DNA from 3 places in the Streptomyces sp. NPDC018026 genome. Region 1 is predicted to be linked to each of the others. Evidence: riboswitches for the same ligand, from Rfam matches in the RefSeq annotation. Region 1 holds a riboswitch; each other region holds the start of a gene.
What was found. Region 1 has a riboswitch for cobalamin ahead of ACH4D3_RS01090 (energy-coupling factor ABC transporter permease). Riboswitches for the same ligand answer to the same signal wherever they lie in the genome.

Region 1 (4,746 bases):
GCAGTACGCCCGCGAAGACGACACCGCCGGTCACCCAGCCGCTGGTGCGGTCGCCCGAGCGCTGGGCCCAGGAGGCGTCGCCGCCGTGGGACGGCCGGCCGGGAGTGGGTTCGGCGTGCTGGCTCATGAGCGGAGTCCTTTCTGTGTCCCCCGTACGGGGCAGCTGCCCACCGGCGCCCAACGGCACCGACAGGTCATTCAGAGCCTGCGGGTGGCCGCGCTCCCCGGCCAGGCGGGTCCGCCGGACGGGTGAACCGCGCGCCGGGCGTGCGCATGCGGACGCTCCCGGCCTCGCGTTAACTGAGCGGCACCCGCGGCCCCGGTGACCGACGGACCCCGGGGCGGGACGAAGGAGGGCGTGTGACGAGTCGGCCGCTGCCCCGGCGGGGTCCGCGCGGACGGGTTCCGTGACCGCGCCGGCGAACGCCGTCCCGGACCGGGCGGAGCTGTCCCTGCGGCAGACCCTGCTCAGCCCCGGCTACCGGCGGCTGTTGCTGCTGTGCGTGCTGCTGGGGGTGCCCATCGCGCTGGCCTGCTTCTTCTTCGTCGGGCTCCAGCACGAGTTGCAGCACTGGGTGTGGACGTCGCTGCCCGAGGCGGCCGGATACGACACCCCGCCGTGGTGGTGGCCGCTGCCCGCGCTGGTGCTCGCCGGACTGATCCTGGCGCCGATCGTGACCCGGATGCCGGGCGGCGGCGGCCATCTGCCGGTGAACGGCCTGGGCGGCGCGCCCGTCGGCCCCCGGGCGCTGCCCGGCGCGGTGCTGGCCGCGCTGGCCACGTTGCCGCTCGGCGTGGTGCTGGGTCCCGAGGCCCCGCTCATGGCCGTCGGCAGCGGGCTCGCCCTGTTGGCGCTGCGGCGGGCGGGCGCGGGCGGCGATCAACGGGCGAGCGCGATCCTCGCGACGGCCGGCTCCACCGCCGCGATCTCCACCATCCTCGGCGGTCCGATCGCGGCGGCGGTGCTGCTCATCGAGGGGGCGGGGCTGGCCGGCACCCAGCTGGTCGCCCTGCTGCTGCCCTGCCTGCTGGCCAGCGCGGCCGGCGCCCTGGTCTTCACCGGCTTCGGGCAGTGGACGGGGCTGGAGATCGGCGCGCTGAGCCTGCCCGACCTGCCGCCGCAGGCCAATCCGGACGCGGGTGACTTCCTGTGGGGCCTGCCCACCGCGGCCCTGATCGCCGTACTGGTGACGCTGGCCCGCGCGCTGGGCCGCCGCACCGTCACCTGGACCGGGCACCGCACGGCCGCCCGCACCGTCGCCTGCGCCGCCGCGGTCGGCGGCTGTGTCGCCGCGTACGCGCTGATCACCGGCCGTTCCCCGGCCGAGGCGGCGCTGTCCGGCCAGGCCACCCTCGCCCAGCTCGCCGCGCACCCGCACGCCTGGTCCGTGGGGGCGCTGGTCGCGCTGGTCGCCTGCAAGGGGCTGGCCTGGGGCATCGCGCTGGGCGCGCTGCGCGGCGGCCCGATCTTCCCGGCCGTCCTGCTGGGCGCGGCGACGGCCCTGGCCTGCTCCGGGCTGCCCGGCTTCGGCGCCACCCCGGCCCTCGCCCTCGGCATCGCCGCCGCGGCGGCCGCGGTGACGGGGCTGCCGCTGGCCAGCTCGGTCCTGGCGGTGCTGCTGATGGGCCGGGACGCCCACGACCAGATGCCGCTGATCGTCATGGCCTCGGTCGTCGCGTTCGTCGTGGCCCAGCTGGTGCGCCGCACCCGGCCGGAACCGGGTGGGGCGCCGACGGCGGGAGCGGCACGGTGAGGGACCGCCGGACCGCACACCCGCGCCCTCGCCCTCGTCCGCGCCCTCGTCCGCGTTCCCGGACCGGCTGGGCAGCGGTCCGGCCCTGGCTCGTACGGGTGGGGATCGCGGCCGCCGTGGTCGTGGCGTACTTCCTGCTCCCCCTCGACCACCTGGGGCCGCAGCGGCCGGTGCTGAGCTGGGTGCTGTTCGCCCTGCTGCTGACCCTCGTCGCCCTACTGCTGCTGCGGCAGATCCGGCACGTTCTCCTCGACCGTCCGGACCGCCGGCCCGGGGTGGTCATCTCGCTGCTGATCGTCCTGTCCGTGCACGTCTTCTCGGCCACGTACTACGCCCTCGCCAAGTCGCCTGGCCAGTTCAGCGGACTGCACACCCGGATCGACGCGCTGTACTTCACCGTGGTGACGCTCGCGACCGTCGGGTACGGGGACATCACCCCGCGCGGCCAGGCCGCGCGGGTCGTGACGATCCTGCAGATCACCTACAGCTTCGTCTTCCTGACGGCCGCCGCGACCGCGCTGACCACCCGGATGCGGGACATGGTGGTCCGGCGTCCGGAGCGGGGCCGTTCGCGCTGACAGGGGTGCCGCGGGGTCCGAGGCCTGCTTGTGTCCGCCCCCGTGGGAGCACTACTGTCGCCACGCCTTGGTGAACGGGAAATCCGGTGTGATGCCGGTGCGGCCCTCGCCACTGTGAATCGGGAAGTCCGGCTCCGGCCCTAAGGGGCAGCCACTGGATCCTTGTGATCCGGGAAGGCGGAGCACGGGCGGTGGTACCCGTAAGCCAGGAGACCGGCCAAGGCGCGTCGTCCATCCACGAGGTGCTGGAGAGGGTCTGCTGAGCCATGCACATAGCCGAGGGCTTTCTGCCACCGGCGCACGCGATCGCCTGGGGTGTCGCGTCCGCGCCGTTCGTCGTCCACGGAGTCCGGTCACTCACCCGTGAGGTCAGGGAGCACCCGGAGAGCACACTGCTCCTCGGGGCCTCCGGAGCCTTCACGTTCGTCCTGTCGGCCCTGAAACTGCCGTCCGTCACCGGGAGTTGCTCCCATCCGACCGGCACCGGTCTGGGCGCGATCCTGTTCCGGCCGCCGATCATGGCGGTGCTCGGCACCATCACGCTGCTCTTCCAGGCGCTGCTGCTCGCCCACGGCGGGCTGACCACGCTCGGCGCCAACGTCTTCTCGATGGCGATCGCCGGTCCCTGGGCCGGGTACGGCGGCTACCGGCTGCTGCGCCGCTGGCACGTGCCGCTGATGGTCGCGGTGTTCGTCGGCGCGTTCGTCGCCGACCTGTCCACGTACTGCGTGACCAGCGTGCAGCTGGCGCTGGCCTTCCCGGACCCGAGCAGCGGGTTCCTGGGCGCGCTCGGCAAGTTCGGCTCGATCTTCGCCGTGACGCAGATTCCGCTCGCGGTGAGCGAGGGTCTGCTCACGGTGATCGTGATGCGGCTGCTCGTGCAGTCCAGCAAGGGCGAACTGACACGGCTGGGCGTGCTGCTGACGAAGACGGCCAGCGCGGGCGCCAAGTCCGGGGCGGTGGCCCGATGAGCCGTAACGCGAAGATCAACACCCTGCTGCTGCTCGCCGTGGCCGCGCTGGCGGTGCTGCCGCTCGTGCTGGGGCTCGGCGACCACAAAGAGGAGCCGTTCGCCGGGTCCGACGCGGAGGCGGAGACGGCGATCACCGAGATCGAACCGGACTACGAACCGTGGTTCTCCCCGCTGTACGAACCGCCGTCCGGTGAGGTCGAGTCGGCGCTGTTCGCCCTGCAGGCCGCGCTCGGCGCGGGCGTGCTGGCGTACTACTTCGGCCTGCGCCGGGGCCGACGGCAGGGCGAGGAGCGGGCGCTGGCGGCTTCCGGGGCCACGGCGGCACCGGGGAACACCCCCGAAGGGGACTGAGTGCTGCCGATCGACGCGGCGGCGCACGCCAGTCGCTGGCGCCGCCGCCATCCCGTGGACAAGGCCGTGCTCGGTCTCGGCCTGACCGTGCTCGCGATCTCGCTGCCGCCCTGGCCGGGCGCGGCGCTGGTGCTGGTGACGGCGCTGGCGGTGCTGCTCGGCCCGGCGGGCGTGCCCGGGCGCCGGCTGTGGCGGGCCTACCGGGTGCCGCTGGGCTTCTGCGTGACGGGTGCGCTGCCGCTGCTGGTGCAGGTCGGGGGCCCGGACGGGTTCCTGACGGCGGCCGACGGCGGTGCGGTGCGCGCGGGCGGGCTGCTGCTGCGCACCTCGGCGGCCTCGCTCGGGGTGCTGCTGTTCGCGTTCACCACGCCGATGTCCGACCTGCTGCCGCGCCTGGTACGGGCCGGGGTGCCCGCGCCGGTCGTGGACGTGGCGCTGGTGACGTACCGGATGAGTTTCCTGCTGCTGGACTCGGTGCGCCGGATCCGGCAGGCGCAGGCCGCGCGGCTGGGCCACACCACGCGGGCGGCGGCCTGGCGTTCGCTCGGCGGGCTCGGCGCCACCGCCTTCGTGCGGGCCTTCGACCGGGCGGCCCGGCTGCAGACCGGGCTCGCCGGGCGCGGTTACGACGGCACCCTGCGCGTGCTGGTGCCCGAGGCCCGCGTGTCGGTGCCGTTCACGGCGGCGAGCGTCGCGCTGCTGGCGGCGCTCGCCGCCCTCACCCTCGTACTGGAAGGACCCCTGTCGTGAGCGAACCGGTGCGGTCACCCGACCCGGCCTCGGACCCGGCCTCGGACCCGGCCTCGGACCCGGCCCCGGACCTGGTCGCCCTGCGGGGCGCGTCGTTCGCGTACGAGGAGGGCCCGGACGTGCTGGCGGGCCTGGACTTCGCGGTGCGCGAGGGGCGGGCGCTGGCGCTGCTGGGCCGCAACGGCAGCGGCAAGACGACGCTGATGCGGCTGCTCAGCGGCGGGCTGAGGCCGCGCGCGGGGACGTTGACGGTCGGCGGGGAGCCGGTGACCTACGACCGCAAGGGGCTGACCCGGCTGCGGACCACCGTGCAGTTGGTGGTCCAGGACCCGGACGACCA
Region 2 (4,746 bases), on a different contig from region 1:
CTGCGGCTCGATGCACTCGTAGACACCGGCGATGGAGGCGATGGTCGCGGTCGGCGCGATGGCCAGCAGCAGGGAGTTGCGCAGCCCGGTCGTCGCCATGCGCTCGCGCAGCGCGGCCCAGCGCTCCGGCCAGGCGGGCTCGACGCCGTAGTGGTCCGGGTGCAGCACCCCCCGGGCCGTGCGGGTCTTCTCCCAGGCCGGCAGCGGGCCGCCCCGCTCGGCGAGGTCGGCGGAGGTCTCGTACGCGGCGAGCATGATCCGCTCGGCGATGCGGGTGGACAGGGCCTTCGCCCCGGGGGAGTCGAAGGGCAGCCGGAGCTGGAAGAAGACGTCCTGGAGGCCCATCGCGCCGAGGCCGACCGGGCGCCAGCGGGCGTTGGAGCGGCCCGCCTGCTCGGTCGGGTAGAAGTTGATGTCGACGACCCGGTCCAGGAAGGTGACCGCGGTGCGGACGGTGGTGTCCAGGCGCTCCCAGTCCATGTCGCCCTTCGCGGGGTCGACGAAGGCGCCCAGGTTGACCGAGCCCAGGTTGCAGACCGCCGTCTCCCCGTCGTCGGTGACCTCCAGGATCTCCGTGCAGAGGTTGGAGGAGTGGACGACGTGGCCGGGGACCGCGGTCTGGTTGGCCGTGCGGTTGGCGGTGTCCTTGAAGGTCATCCAGCCGTTGCCGGTCTGCGCGAGGGTGCGCATCATGCGGCCGTACAGCTCCCGGGCGGGCAGCGTCCGGCGGGCGAGCCCCGCCTCCTCCGCCCTGCGGTAGGCCGCGTCGAACTCCTCGCCCCACAGGTCCGTCAGCTCCGGCACGTCGGCGGGGGAGAACAGCGACCAGGTCCCGTCGGCGTCCACCCGGCGCATGAACTCGTCCGGGATCCAGTGCGCGAGGTTCAGGTTGTGCGTACGGCGGGCGTCCTCGCCGGTGTTGTCCCGCAGCTCCAGGAACTCCTCGACGTCCGCGTGCCAGGTCTCCAGGTAGACCGCCGCCGCGCCCTTGCGCCGGCCGCCCTGGTTCACGGCCGCCACCGAGGCGTCCAGCGTCTTCAGGAACGGGACGATGCCGTTGGAGTGCCCGTTGGTGCCGCGGATCAGCGAACCCCGGGCGCGGACGCGGGAGTAGGCGATGCCGATGCCGCCGGCGTGCTTGGACAGGCGGGCGACCTGGTGCAGGCGGTCGTAGAGGGAGTCCAGCTCGTCCTTGGGGGAGTCCAGGAGGTAGCAGGACGACATCTGGGCGTGCCGGGTGCCGGAGTTGAAGAGGGTGGGGGAGGAGGGCAGGTAGTCCAGGCGGCTCATCAGGCCGTACAGGGCCGCGACCTCGTCCACGGCGCGGACCGTGTCGTCCTCGGCGAGTCCGGCGGCGACCCGCAGCAGGAAGTGCTGGGGAGTCTCGACGGCCTTGCGGGTGATCGGATGCCGGAGCAGGTAGCGGCTGTAGAGCGTACGCAGGCCGAAGTAGCCGAAGCGGTCGTCGGCGTCCTGGTCGACCAGCGCGTCCAGGCGGCCCGCGTGCAGCCGTACGAAGGCGGCGGTGCGGTCGGCGATCAGGCCCTCGCGGTGGCCGGTGGCGACGGAGTCGGTGAAGGTGACGACGCCCTGGGAGGCGGCCTCGGCGCGGATGCCGATGGTCAGCAGGCGGGCGGCCAGCCGGGAGTAGACCGGGTCCTCGGAGATCAGACCGGCGGCGGCCTCGGTGGCCAGCTCGCGCAGCTCGGCCTCGTCGGCGCGGGCGGACCGGCCGCGCAGTGCGGCGGCGGCCACCCGGCCGGGGTCGGCGCCGGGGAGGTCGGCGGTCAGCCCGGTCAGGGTCCGCAGCAGGGCGGCACCGGGTCCGTCGGGTTCCCCGGTCGCCGTCACCGGGGTCGCTGAAGCCGGATCGGCTGGCGCGATGGTCACGTGGAGCACTCCCTCGCTCGGCACGAGGCCCGGCGGAGGGAGGGCAGGAGGCAGCTCACGAGCGCACGCGGCGTCGCGTCCACCGGCCCACTCCACGAGGCCCGGACGTCATGGCACCCGGGCCAGGGCGGCCGGGCGCACCGTCGGCAGGTCCTCGGACTGGACAGGCGTGCGCGCACGTGTGAAGACGTACGGATGCACGCAAGTACACCGTTGCGGGACAGTTCCGGATTCGCACCGGATTCCCCTGCGGCGACAGCGAGCACGAGCATACATCTTGTGCCCGGTGACGCGAGCACCCCCAGATGTTGTGTCCCGACGGGGTGTTGTGGCGGGGTGCCGCAGCTGGGTCAGAGCGTCAGTGCGTAGGCGAGCAGCATGATGTCGTCCAGCTCCGGCAGGGGGTTCCAGTCGCGGTCGGGCGTGCGGACGAAGCCCAGGCGCTCGTAGAGGCGGTGGGCGGTGCGCATGCTGGCCTGGGTCGACAGCACGACGCTCCGGCAGCCCTCGACGGCCCGGGCCCGGTCGGCGCAGGCCCGCACCAGGGCCTCGCCCGCCCCGCGGCCGCGTGCCTCGCGGGCGACGGCGAGCATGCGTATCTCGGCCTCGCCGGGGCGTGCGATGTCCGCCATGGGACCGCCGGACGGCACGAAGGTCACGCCGCCGAGCACCCGGCCGTCCGCCGCGGCGACCAGCACCTCCGCGGCGGCGGCGCGCTTGGCCACGTTCCGCAGCTCGACCAGGTAGGAGTCGCTCTCCCCGAAGTCGAGGAGGCCGTCGCGCAGGTAGGCCTGCGCGGTGATCTCGCCGAGGGTGTCGTACTCCTCGGCCGTCGCCCGCCGGATCACGAAGTCCATGACGCCGAGTGTGCCCCACGGGTACGACAACGGGCCGCCGGATTTCTCCGGCGGCCCGCCTCGAACTGGGGATCAGTGCGAGCTGCCCGCCGTGGCCGGCGGCAGTTCCACCTGGACGCCCGGGTCGCCGGCGTCCGCCGTGTAGTCGCTCGGCTTGGTCTCGTCGACGCCGTCGGGCGCCTTGACCGCCCTCAGGACGAAGGTGAGGACCACGGTGACCAGCACGTTCAGCACGAAGGCGGTGAGGCCGATGTAGCCGATCTCGCCGATGCCGGGGATCTCGTCGGAGGAGCCGCCGAAGTGCTTCTGCGTCGGCGAGGCGACACCGTAGGCGGCGACCGTGCCGTAGACCATGCCGACCGCCCAGCCGCCGAGCAGCGCCCAGCGGTGGAACCAGCGGGTGAACAGGCCGCCGACCAGGGCCGGGAAGGTCTGCAGGATCCAGATGCCGCCCAGCAGCTGGAAGTTGATCGCGACGGTCTTGTCCATGCCCAGGACGAAGATCAGCGCGCCCACCTTCACCAGGAGCGACACCAGCTTGGAGACCTTGGTCTCCTGCTGCGGCGTGGCGTCCGGCTTGATGAAGTCCTTGTAGATGTTGCGGGTGAAGAGGTTCGCGGCCGCGATCGACATGATCGCCGCCGGGACCAGGGCGCCGATGCCGATCGCCGCGAACGCCACGCCCGCGAACCAGTCCGGGAACATGTTCTCGAACAGCTGCGGGATCGCCAGCTGGCCGTTGTCCACCTTGACCCCGGCCGCGATCGCCATGAAGCCGAGCAGCGCGAGCAGACCCAGCATCAGCGAGTACAGCGGCAGGATCGTGGTGTTGCGGCGGATCACGTTACGGCTGCGCGAGGACAGCGTCGCGGTGATCGAGTGCGGGTACATGAACAGCGCCAGGGCCGAGCCGAGCGCCAGCGTCGCGTACGTCCACTGGCCCCCCGAGTCGGGCACCACTCCACCCTTGCCCGACGCGGTGAACTTGTCGCTCGCCGAGGCGAAGATGTCGTCGAAGCCGCCCAGCTTGATCGGGATGTAGATGATCGCCACCGCGATGACGATGTAGATCAGCGTGTCCTTCACGAACGCGATCAGCGCGGGCGCGCGCAGTCCCGACGAGTAGGTGTACGCCGCCAGCACACCGAAGGCGATCAGCAGCGGCAGGTCCTTGACGAACCAGTTGGTGTCCTCGCCGCCGCCGACGCCCATCACGTCCAGGACGGCCTGGATACCGACCAGCTGGAGCGCGATGTACGGCATGGTCGCCAGGATGCCGGTGACGGCGACCGCCAGCGACAGACCCTTGGAGCCGAACCGGCCGCGTACGAAGTCCGAGGTCGTCACGTACCCGTGCTTGTGCGAGACCGACCACAGGCGGGGCAGGAAGGTGAAGATCAGCGGGTAGACCAGGATCGTGTACGGCACCGCGAAGAAGCCGGCCGCGCCCGCCGCGTAGATCGCCGCCGGGACGGCCACGAAGGTGTACGCGGTGTACAGGTCGCCGCCCAGCAGGAACCAGGTGACCCAGGTGCCGAACGAGCGGCCGCCGAGGCCCCACTCGTCGAGGCTGTGCTCGTTCTCGGCCTTGCGCCAGCGGGCGGCCAGGAAGCCCATGGCGGTGACGAGGACGAAGAAGAAGATGAAGACGGCGAGTGCGACGCCGTTCACGCCGTCGTTCACTTGGTCCCGCCTTCCCGGCGCCCGCGCTGGTCGCGCTGCCACAGCTTGTACGCGGTCACCGTGAGCAGGGTGGAGATCAGCACCCAGGCCATCTGGTACCAGTAGAAGAACGGGATGCCGATGAAGTCCGGGTCCGTCTTGGTGTACGAACCGACCCACAGCATGGCCACGAACGGTGCGACGAGACAGAGCCCGATGACGACGCGCACCGGCGTCACCACCGGCTCTCTGCTCACTTCTGTGTCTTCTGACATGCGCGGCTCCGTCCCCTCGCTGATCACCTCGTGCAGTGCGCACGAAATGTAGGTGACGGTGT
Region 3 (4,746 bases), on a different contig from region 1:
CCCGAGGTCATCTTCGCCGCCCTGGTCGGCGCGATCCTCTGGAACCTCCTGACCTGGCTGGTCGGGCTCCCGTCCAGCTCTTCGCACGCCCTGATGGGCGGCCTGATCGGTGCCGCCGTCGCCTCGGCCGGCATCGGCGCGGTCAACGGCGACGTGCTCGTCACCAAGGTGCTCCTCCCCGCGATCGCCGCCCCGATCGTGGCCGGCCTCGCGGCGATGCTCGCGTCCCGGATGACGTACTCGCTGGGCCGCAAGGCCGACGGCAGGGCCGCCGCGAAGGGCTACCGGGCCGGGCAGATCGCCTCCGCCGGTCTGGTCTCGCTGGCCCACGGCACCAACGACGCCCAGAAGACCATGGGCATCATCACCCTCGCCCTGATCGCCGGCGGCTCGCTCGCCCCCGACTCCGACCCGCCCGTGTGGGTCATCCTGGGCGCCGGTCTGGCCATCGCGCTCGGCACCTACCTGGGCGGCTGGCGCATCATCCGCACCATGGGCAAGGGCCTGACCGACCTCCAGCCGCAGCAGGGCTTCGCCGCCCAGACCAGTGCCGCCACGGTCATCCTGGCCTCGTCCCACCTCGGTTTCTCGCTGTCCACCACGCACTCGGTCTCCGGTGCGGTGATGGGCGCGGGCCTCGGCCGCAAGGGCGGCGTGGTCCGCTGGTCCACGGCCACCCGGATGTTCGTCGCCTGGGGCCTGACGCTGCCCGCCGCGGCGCTGGTCGCCGCGCTCGCCGAGTGGGTCTGCCGGGCCGGCGACTGGGGCACGGGTCTCGTCGCGGTGTTCCTGATCGCCTCCAGCTTCGCGATCTGGCGGATCTCCCGCCGCGAGGTCGTCGACCACACCAACGTCGTCGACGGCGACCCGGTGGCCGCCGAGGGGCCGGGGCAGCCCGAGCCCGCCGGTGTGGTCACCACGGCGATGGCCGCCGTGTCGCCGCCCCCGACGGGCGTGACCGAGGAACTGGCGGCCACCGTCCCCGCCCCGGCCACCACGCCCGACCCCAAGGCCCCGTCGGCCGCCACCACCGTCTGAACCCGCCTGCCGGGTACGAAGGAAGCGAACCCCCATGAGCATCGACTGGGCAGCCCTCGGCTCCGTCTTCGGCGTCAGCCTCGTGGCCACGGTGGCCCTGGTGGGCCTGTTCACCCTCGGCATCGTCGGCCTCTCCCGCCAGGAGCGGGCCGCCGCCCAGGGCGGCTCCGCGGCCCTCGCGGTCACCGGCGCGTACGCGTGCTTCGCGGCCTGCACGGCGGCGGTGGCGTACGGGATCTATCTGATCGTCGCCTGAGCGTCGCCCGGCGCACGGGCGCACGCCCCCGGGGCGGGGCGCGGGACGGACTCGAACCGTTCCGCGCCCCGCCTCTTCGCGTGCCGGCGCACACCACTCGGGTGTGGGCCTTCGCACACTCCCCCGTCGCAGGTCAACGCCAGGTTGACGGGTGTTCGCGGGCCGTGGTGGACTTCCGGAGCCATCTACGGCGGCAGAAGAGGAAGCCCGGTGCGAATCCGGCGCGGTCCCGCCACTGTGACCGGGGACAGGATCCCCGGGAGCCAGGAACTCTCGCCGCCGTGCTCTTCGAACCAGGGCGCGGACACCCTGAGTGAGGACCTATCGCCATGCGCGGCTGCCGTTCCGGGCTCACCAGCGACACGCTTCGACTTCCCCTTCCCACGGCCGGTTGAGCCGTGCGTGCCGGACGCGTCTTCGCGTACGGCGCCGCCGCCGGCCTCCTCGGTGACCTCCTCCTCGGCGATCCTCGCCGCGGACACCCGGTCGCCGCGTTCGGCCGTGCCGCGGGCGCCGTGGAACAGGTGCTGTGGCGGGACCACCGGGGCTGGGGCGCCCTGCACACCGTCGTGTGCGCCGGCGGCGCCGCCGTCCTCGGCTCGGCCGCCGCGCACGCCGTACGCCGCTCCCCCGCCGCCTCCGTCGCGCTGACCGCCGCGGCCACCTGGTCGGTCGTCGGCGGCACCTCGCTGGCCCGCGAGGCCACCGCGATCGGCCGCGCCCTGGAGGCCGGGGACGTCGAGGCGGCGCGGGCGCGGCTGCCGCACCTGTGCGGGCGGGACCCGCAGGCGCTGGACGCCGACGGGATCGCCCGGGCCGTCGTGGAGTCCGTCGCCGAGAACACCTCCGACGCGGTCGTGGGCGCCCTGGTGTGGGGCGCGGTGGCCGGGGTGCCCGGACTGCTCGGCTTCCGGGCCGTCAACACCCTGGACGCGATGGTCGGCCACAAGTCGCCCCGCCACCGCCGCTACGGCTGGGCCTCGGCCCGCCTCGACGACCTCGCGGGCTGGCCCGGTGCCCGCCTCACCGCCGTACTGACCACCGTGGCGGGCGGCGACCCGCGCGGCGCCCTGCGGGCCTGGCGCGCGGACGCCGCACAGCACCCGAGCCCCAACGCGGGACCCGTGGAGGCCTCCTTCGCGGGCGCCCTGGGCGTACGCCTCGGCGGGACGCTCTCCTACGGCGGGCGGGTCGAGCACCGGCCCGTGCTCAACGGGGCGACGGGACGCACCGTACGGGCGGCCGGTTCCGCCGACATCGACCGGGCGGTACGGCTGTCCCGGCGCGTGGGCTGGCTGGCGCTGGGCGTGTGCGCGGGCGCGCGGCTGCTCGCGCGCCGGGCCGTCTCGAAGAACCCGGGTGTCACGAAGGGACGTACGTCATGAACGGTGGCCTCCTCGTCGCCGGTACCACCTCCGACGCCGGCAAGAGCGTCGTCACCGCCGGGATCTGCCGCTGGCTGGTGCGCCAGGGCGTCAAGGTGGCGCCCTTCAAGGCGCAGAACATGTCGCTCAACTCCTTCGTGACCCGGGACGGCGCCGAGATCGGGCGGGCGCAGGCCATGCAGGCCCAGGCCTGCCGGGTGGAGCCGACCGCGCACATGAACCCCGTGCTGCTCAAGCCCGGCGGGGAGCGCAGCAGCCAGGTCGTGCTGCTCGGCAGGCCCGTGGGCGAGATGACCGCCCGCGGCTATCACGGCGGGCGCCAGGAGCGGTTGCTCGGCACGGTGCTGGACTCACTGGCCGAACTCCGCTCCTCCTACGACGCGGTGATCTGCGAGGGCGCGGGCAGCCCGGCCGAGATCAACCTGCGCCGCACCGACATCGTGAACATGGGGATCGCGCGGGGCGCCGGACTCCCCGTCCTCGTCGTCGGCGACATCGACCGCGGCGGCGTCTTCGCCTCCTTCTTCGGCACGGTGGCGCTGCTGGCACCCGAGGACCAGGCACTGGTCGCCGGGTTCCTGGTGAACAAGTTCCGCGGCGACGTGTCGTTGCTGGAGCCGGGTCTGGAGATGCTGCACGGGCTCACCGGGCGCCGGACGTACGGTGTGCTGCCGTTCCGGCACGGGCTCGGCATCGACGAGGAGGACGGACTGCGGGTCTCCCTGCGCGGGACCGTGCGGGAGTCGGTCGTCGCCCCGCCGGTCGGCGAGGACGTGCTGCGGGTCGCCGTCTGCGCGGTCCCGCTGATGTCCAACTTCACGGACGTGGACGCGCTGGCCGCCGAACCCGGTGTCGTGGTGCGGTTCGTGGACCGGCCGGAGGAGCTGTCCGACGCGGATCTCGTCGTCGTGCCCGGGACACGGGGCACGGTCCGGGCCCTGGAGTGGCTGCGGGAGCGGGGGCTCGCGGACGCGATCGTCCGCAGGGTCGCCGAGGAGCGGCCGGTGCTCGGGATCTGCGGCGGCTTCCAGCTCCTCGGCGAGCGCATCGAGGACGAGGTCGAGTCGCGCGCCGGGCACGTGAACGGGCTCGGACTGCTCCCCGTGCGGGTGCGGTTCGCCCGCGAGAAGACCCTCACCCGGCCGGTGGGCGAGGCCCTCGGCGAGCACGTCGAGGGGTACGAGATCCACCACGGGGTCGCCGAAGTCGCAGGAGGCGAACCCTTCTTGGACGGCTGCCGGGTCGGCCGGACCTGGGGCACGCACTGGCACGGCTCGCTGGAGTCGGACGGCTTCCGGCGGGCGTTCCTGCGCGAGGTGGCCGCCGCCGCGGGCCGCCGCTTCGTGCCCGCCCCCGACACCTCGTTCGCCGCGCTGCGCGAGGAGCAGCTCGACCGGCTCGGCGACCTGATCGAACACCACGCGGACACCGACGCGCTGTGGCGGCTCATCGAGTCCGGCGCGCCGCAAGGACTGCCCTTCATCCCACCGGGAGCGCCCGCATGAGCACAGTGCTGTTGTTGTCGACCGCCGACACGGACCTGCTGGCGGCCCGCGCGTCGGACGCCGCCTACCTGATCGGCAACCCGACCCGCGTCGACGTACAGGAGGAGTTGCCGGGCCTGGTCGAGAACGCGGACCTCGCCGTCGTACGCCTGCTCGGCGGCAAGCGCGCCTGGGAGGACGGGCTGGCCGCGCTGCGGGCCGCCGGCGTCCCGACCGTCCTGCTGGGCGGCGAGAGCGTGCCGGACGCGGAGCTGATGGCGGAGTCGTCGGTCCCGGCCGGGGTGGTGGCCGAGGCGCTGCGCTACCTGGTCGAGGGCGGCCCGGACAACCTCACCCAGCTCGCCCGCTTCCTGTCGGACACGGTGCTGCTGACCGGCGAGGGCTTCGACGAGCCGCGGAAGATGCCGGAATACGGCGTCCACGGCGAGCGGGCATTCACCGAGGGCCGTCCGACGGTCGGCGTGCTCTTCTACCGCGCCCACCAGCTCAGCGGCAACACCGCGTTCGTCGACACGCTGTGCGACGCGATCGAGGCACGCGGCGCCAACGCGCTGCCCGTGTA

Region 2: another riboswitch for cobalamin. It lies ahead of ACH4D3_RS21170 (ribonucleoside-diphosphate reductase subunit alpha); the one in region 1 lies ahead of ACH4D3_RS01090 (energy-coupling factor ABC transporter permease).
Region 3: another riboswitch for cobalamin. It lies ahead of ACH4D3_RS37080 (cobalamin biosynthesis protein); the one in region 1 lies ahead of ACH4D3_RS01090 (energy-coupling factor ABC transporter permease).

Annotation. Positions count from the first base shown of each region.
Region 1 is NZ_JBIRFY010000001.1:264,180-268,925, reverse strand. Features, by position in the region: gene ACH4D3_RS01105 (hypothetical protein) at 1-127, opposite strand, end outside; gene ACH4D3_RS01100 (chloride channel protein) at 408-1,754, shown strand; gene ACH4D3_RS01095 (potassium channel family protein) at 1,853-2,332, shown strand; cobalamin riboswitch at 2,384-2,569, shown strand; gene ACH4D3_RS01090 (energy-coupling factor ABC transporter permease) at 2,599-3,303, shown strand; gene ACH4D3_RS01085 (energy-coupling factor ABC transporter substrate-binding protein) at 3,300-3,656, shown strand; gene cbiQ (cobalt ECF transporter T component CbiQ) at 3,657-4,406, shown strand; gene ACH4D3_RS01075 (ATP-binding cassette domain-containing protein) at 4,478-4,746, shown strand, end outside.
Region 2 is NZ_JBIRFY010000006.1:321,378-326,123, reverse strand. Features, by position in the region: gene ACH4D3_RS21170 (ribonucleoside-diphosphate reductase subunit alpha) at 1-1,890, opposite strand, end outside; cobalamin riboswitch at 2,018-2,179, opposite strand; gene ACH4D3_RS21165 (GNAT family N-acetyltransferase) at 2,241-2,747, opposite strand; gene mctP (monocarboxylate uptake permease MctP) at 2,820-4,430, opposite strand; gene ACH4D3_RS21155 (DUF3311 domain-containing protein) at 4,427-4,684, opposite strand.
Region 3 is NZ_JBIRFY010000019.1:72,450-77,195, forward strand. Features, by position in the region: gene pitH (low-affinity phosphate transporter PitH) at 1-1,038, shown strand, start outside; gene ACH4D3_RS37075 (hypothetical protein) at 1,073-1,294, shown strand; cobalamin riboswitch at 1,435-1,588, shown strand; gene ACH4D3_RS37080 (cobalamin biosynthesis protein) at 1,693-2,679, shown strand; gene ACH4D3_RS37085 (cobyric acid synthase) at 2,676-4,184, shown strand; gene cobN (cobaltochelatase subunit CobN) at 4,181-4,746, shown strand, end outside.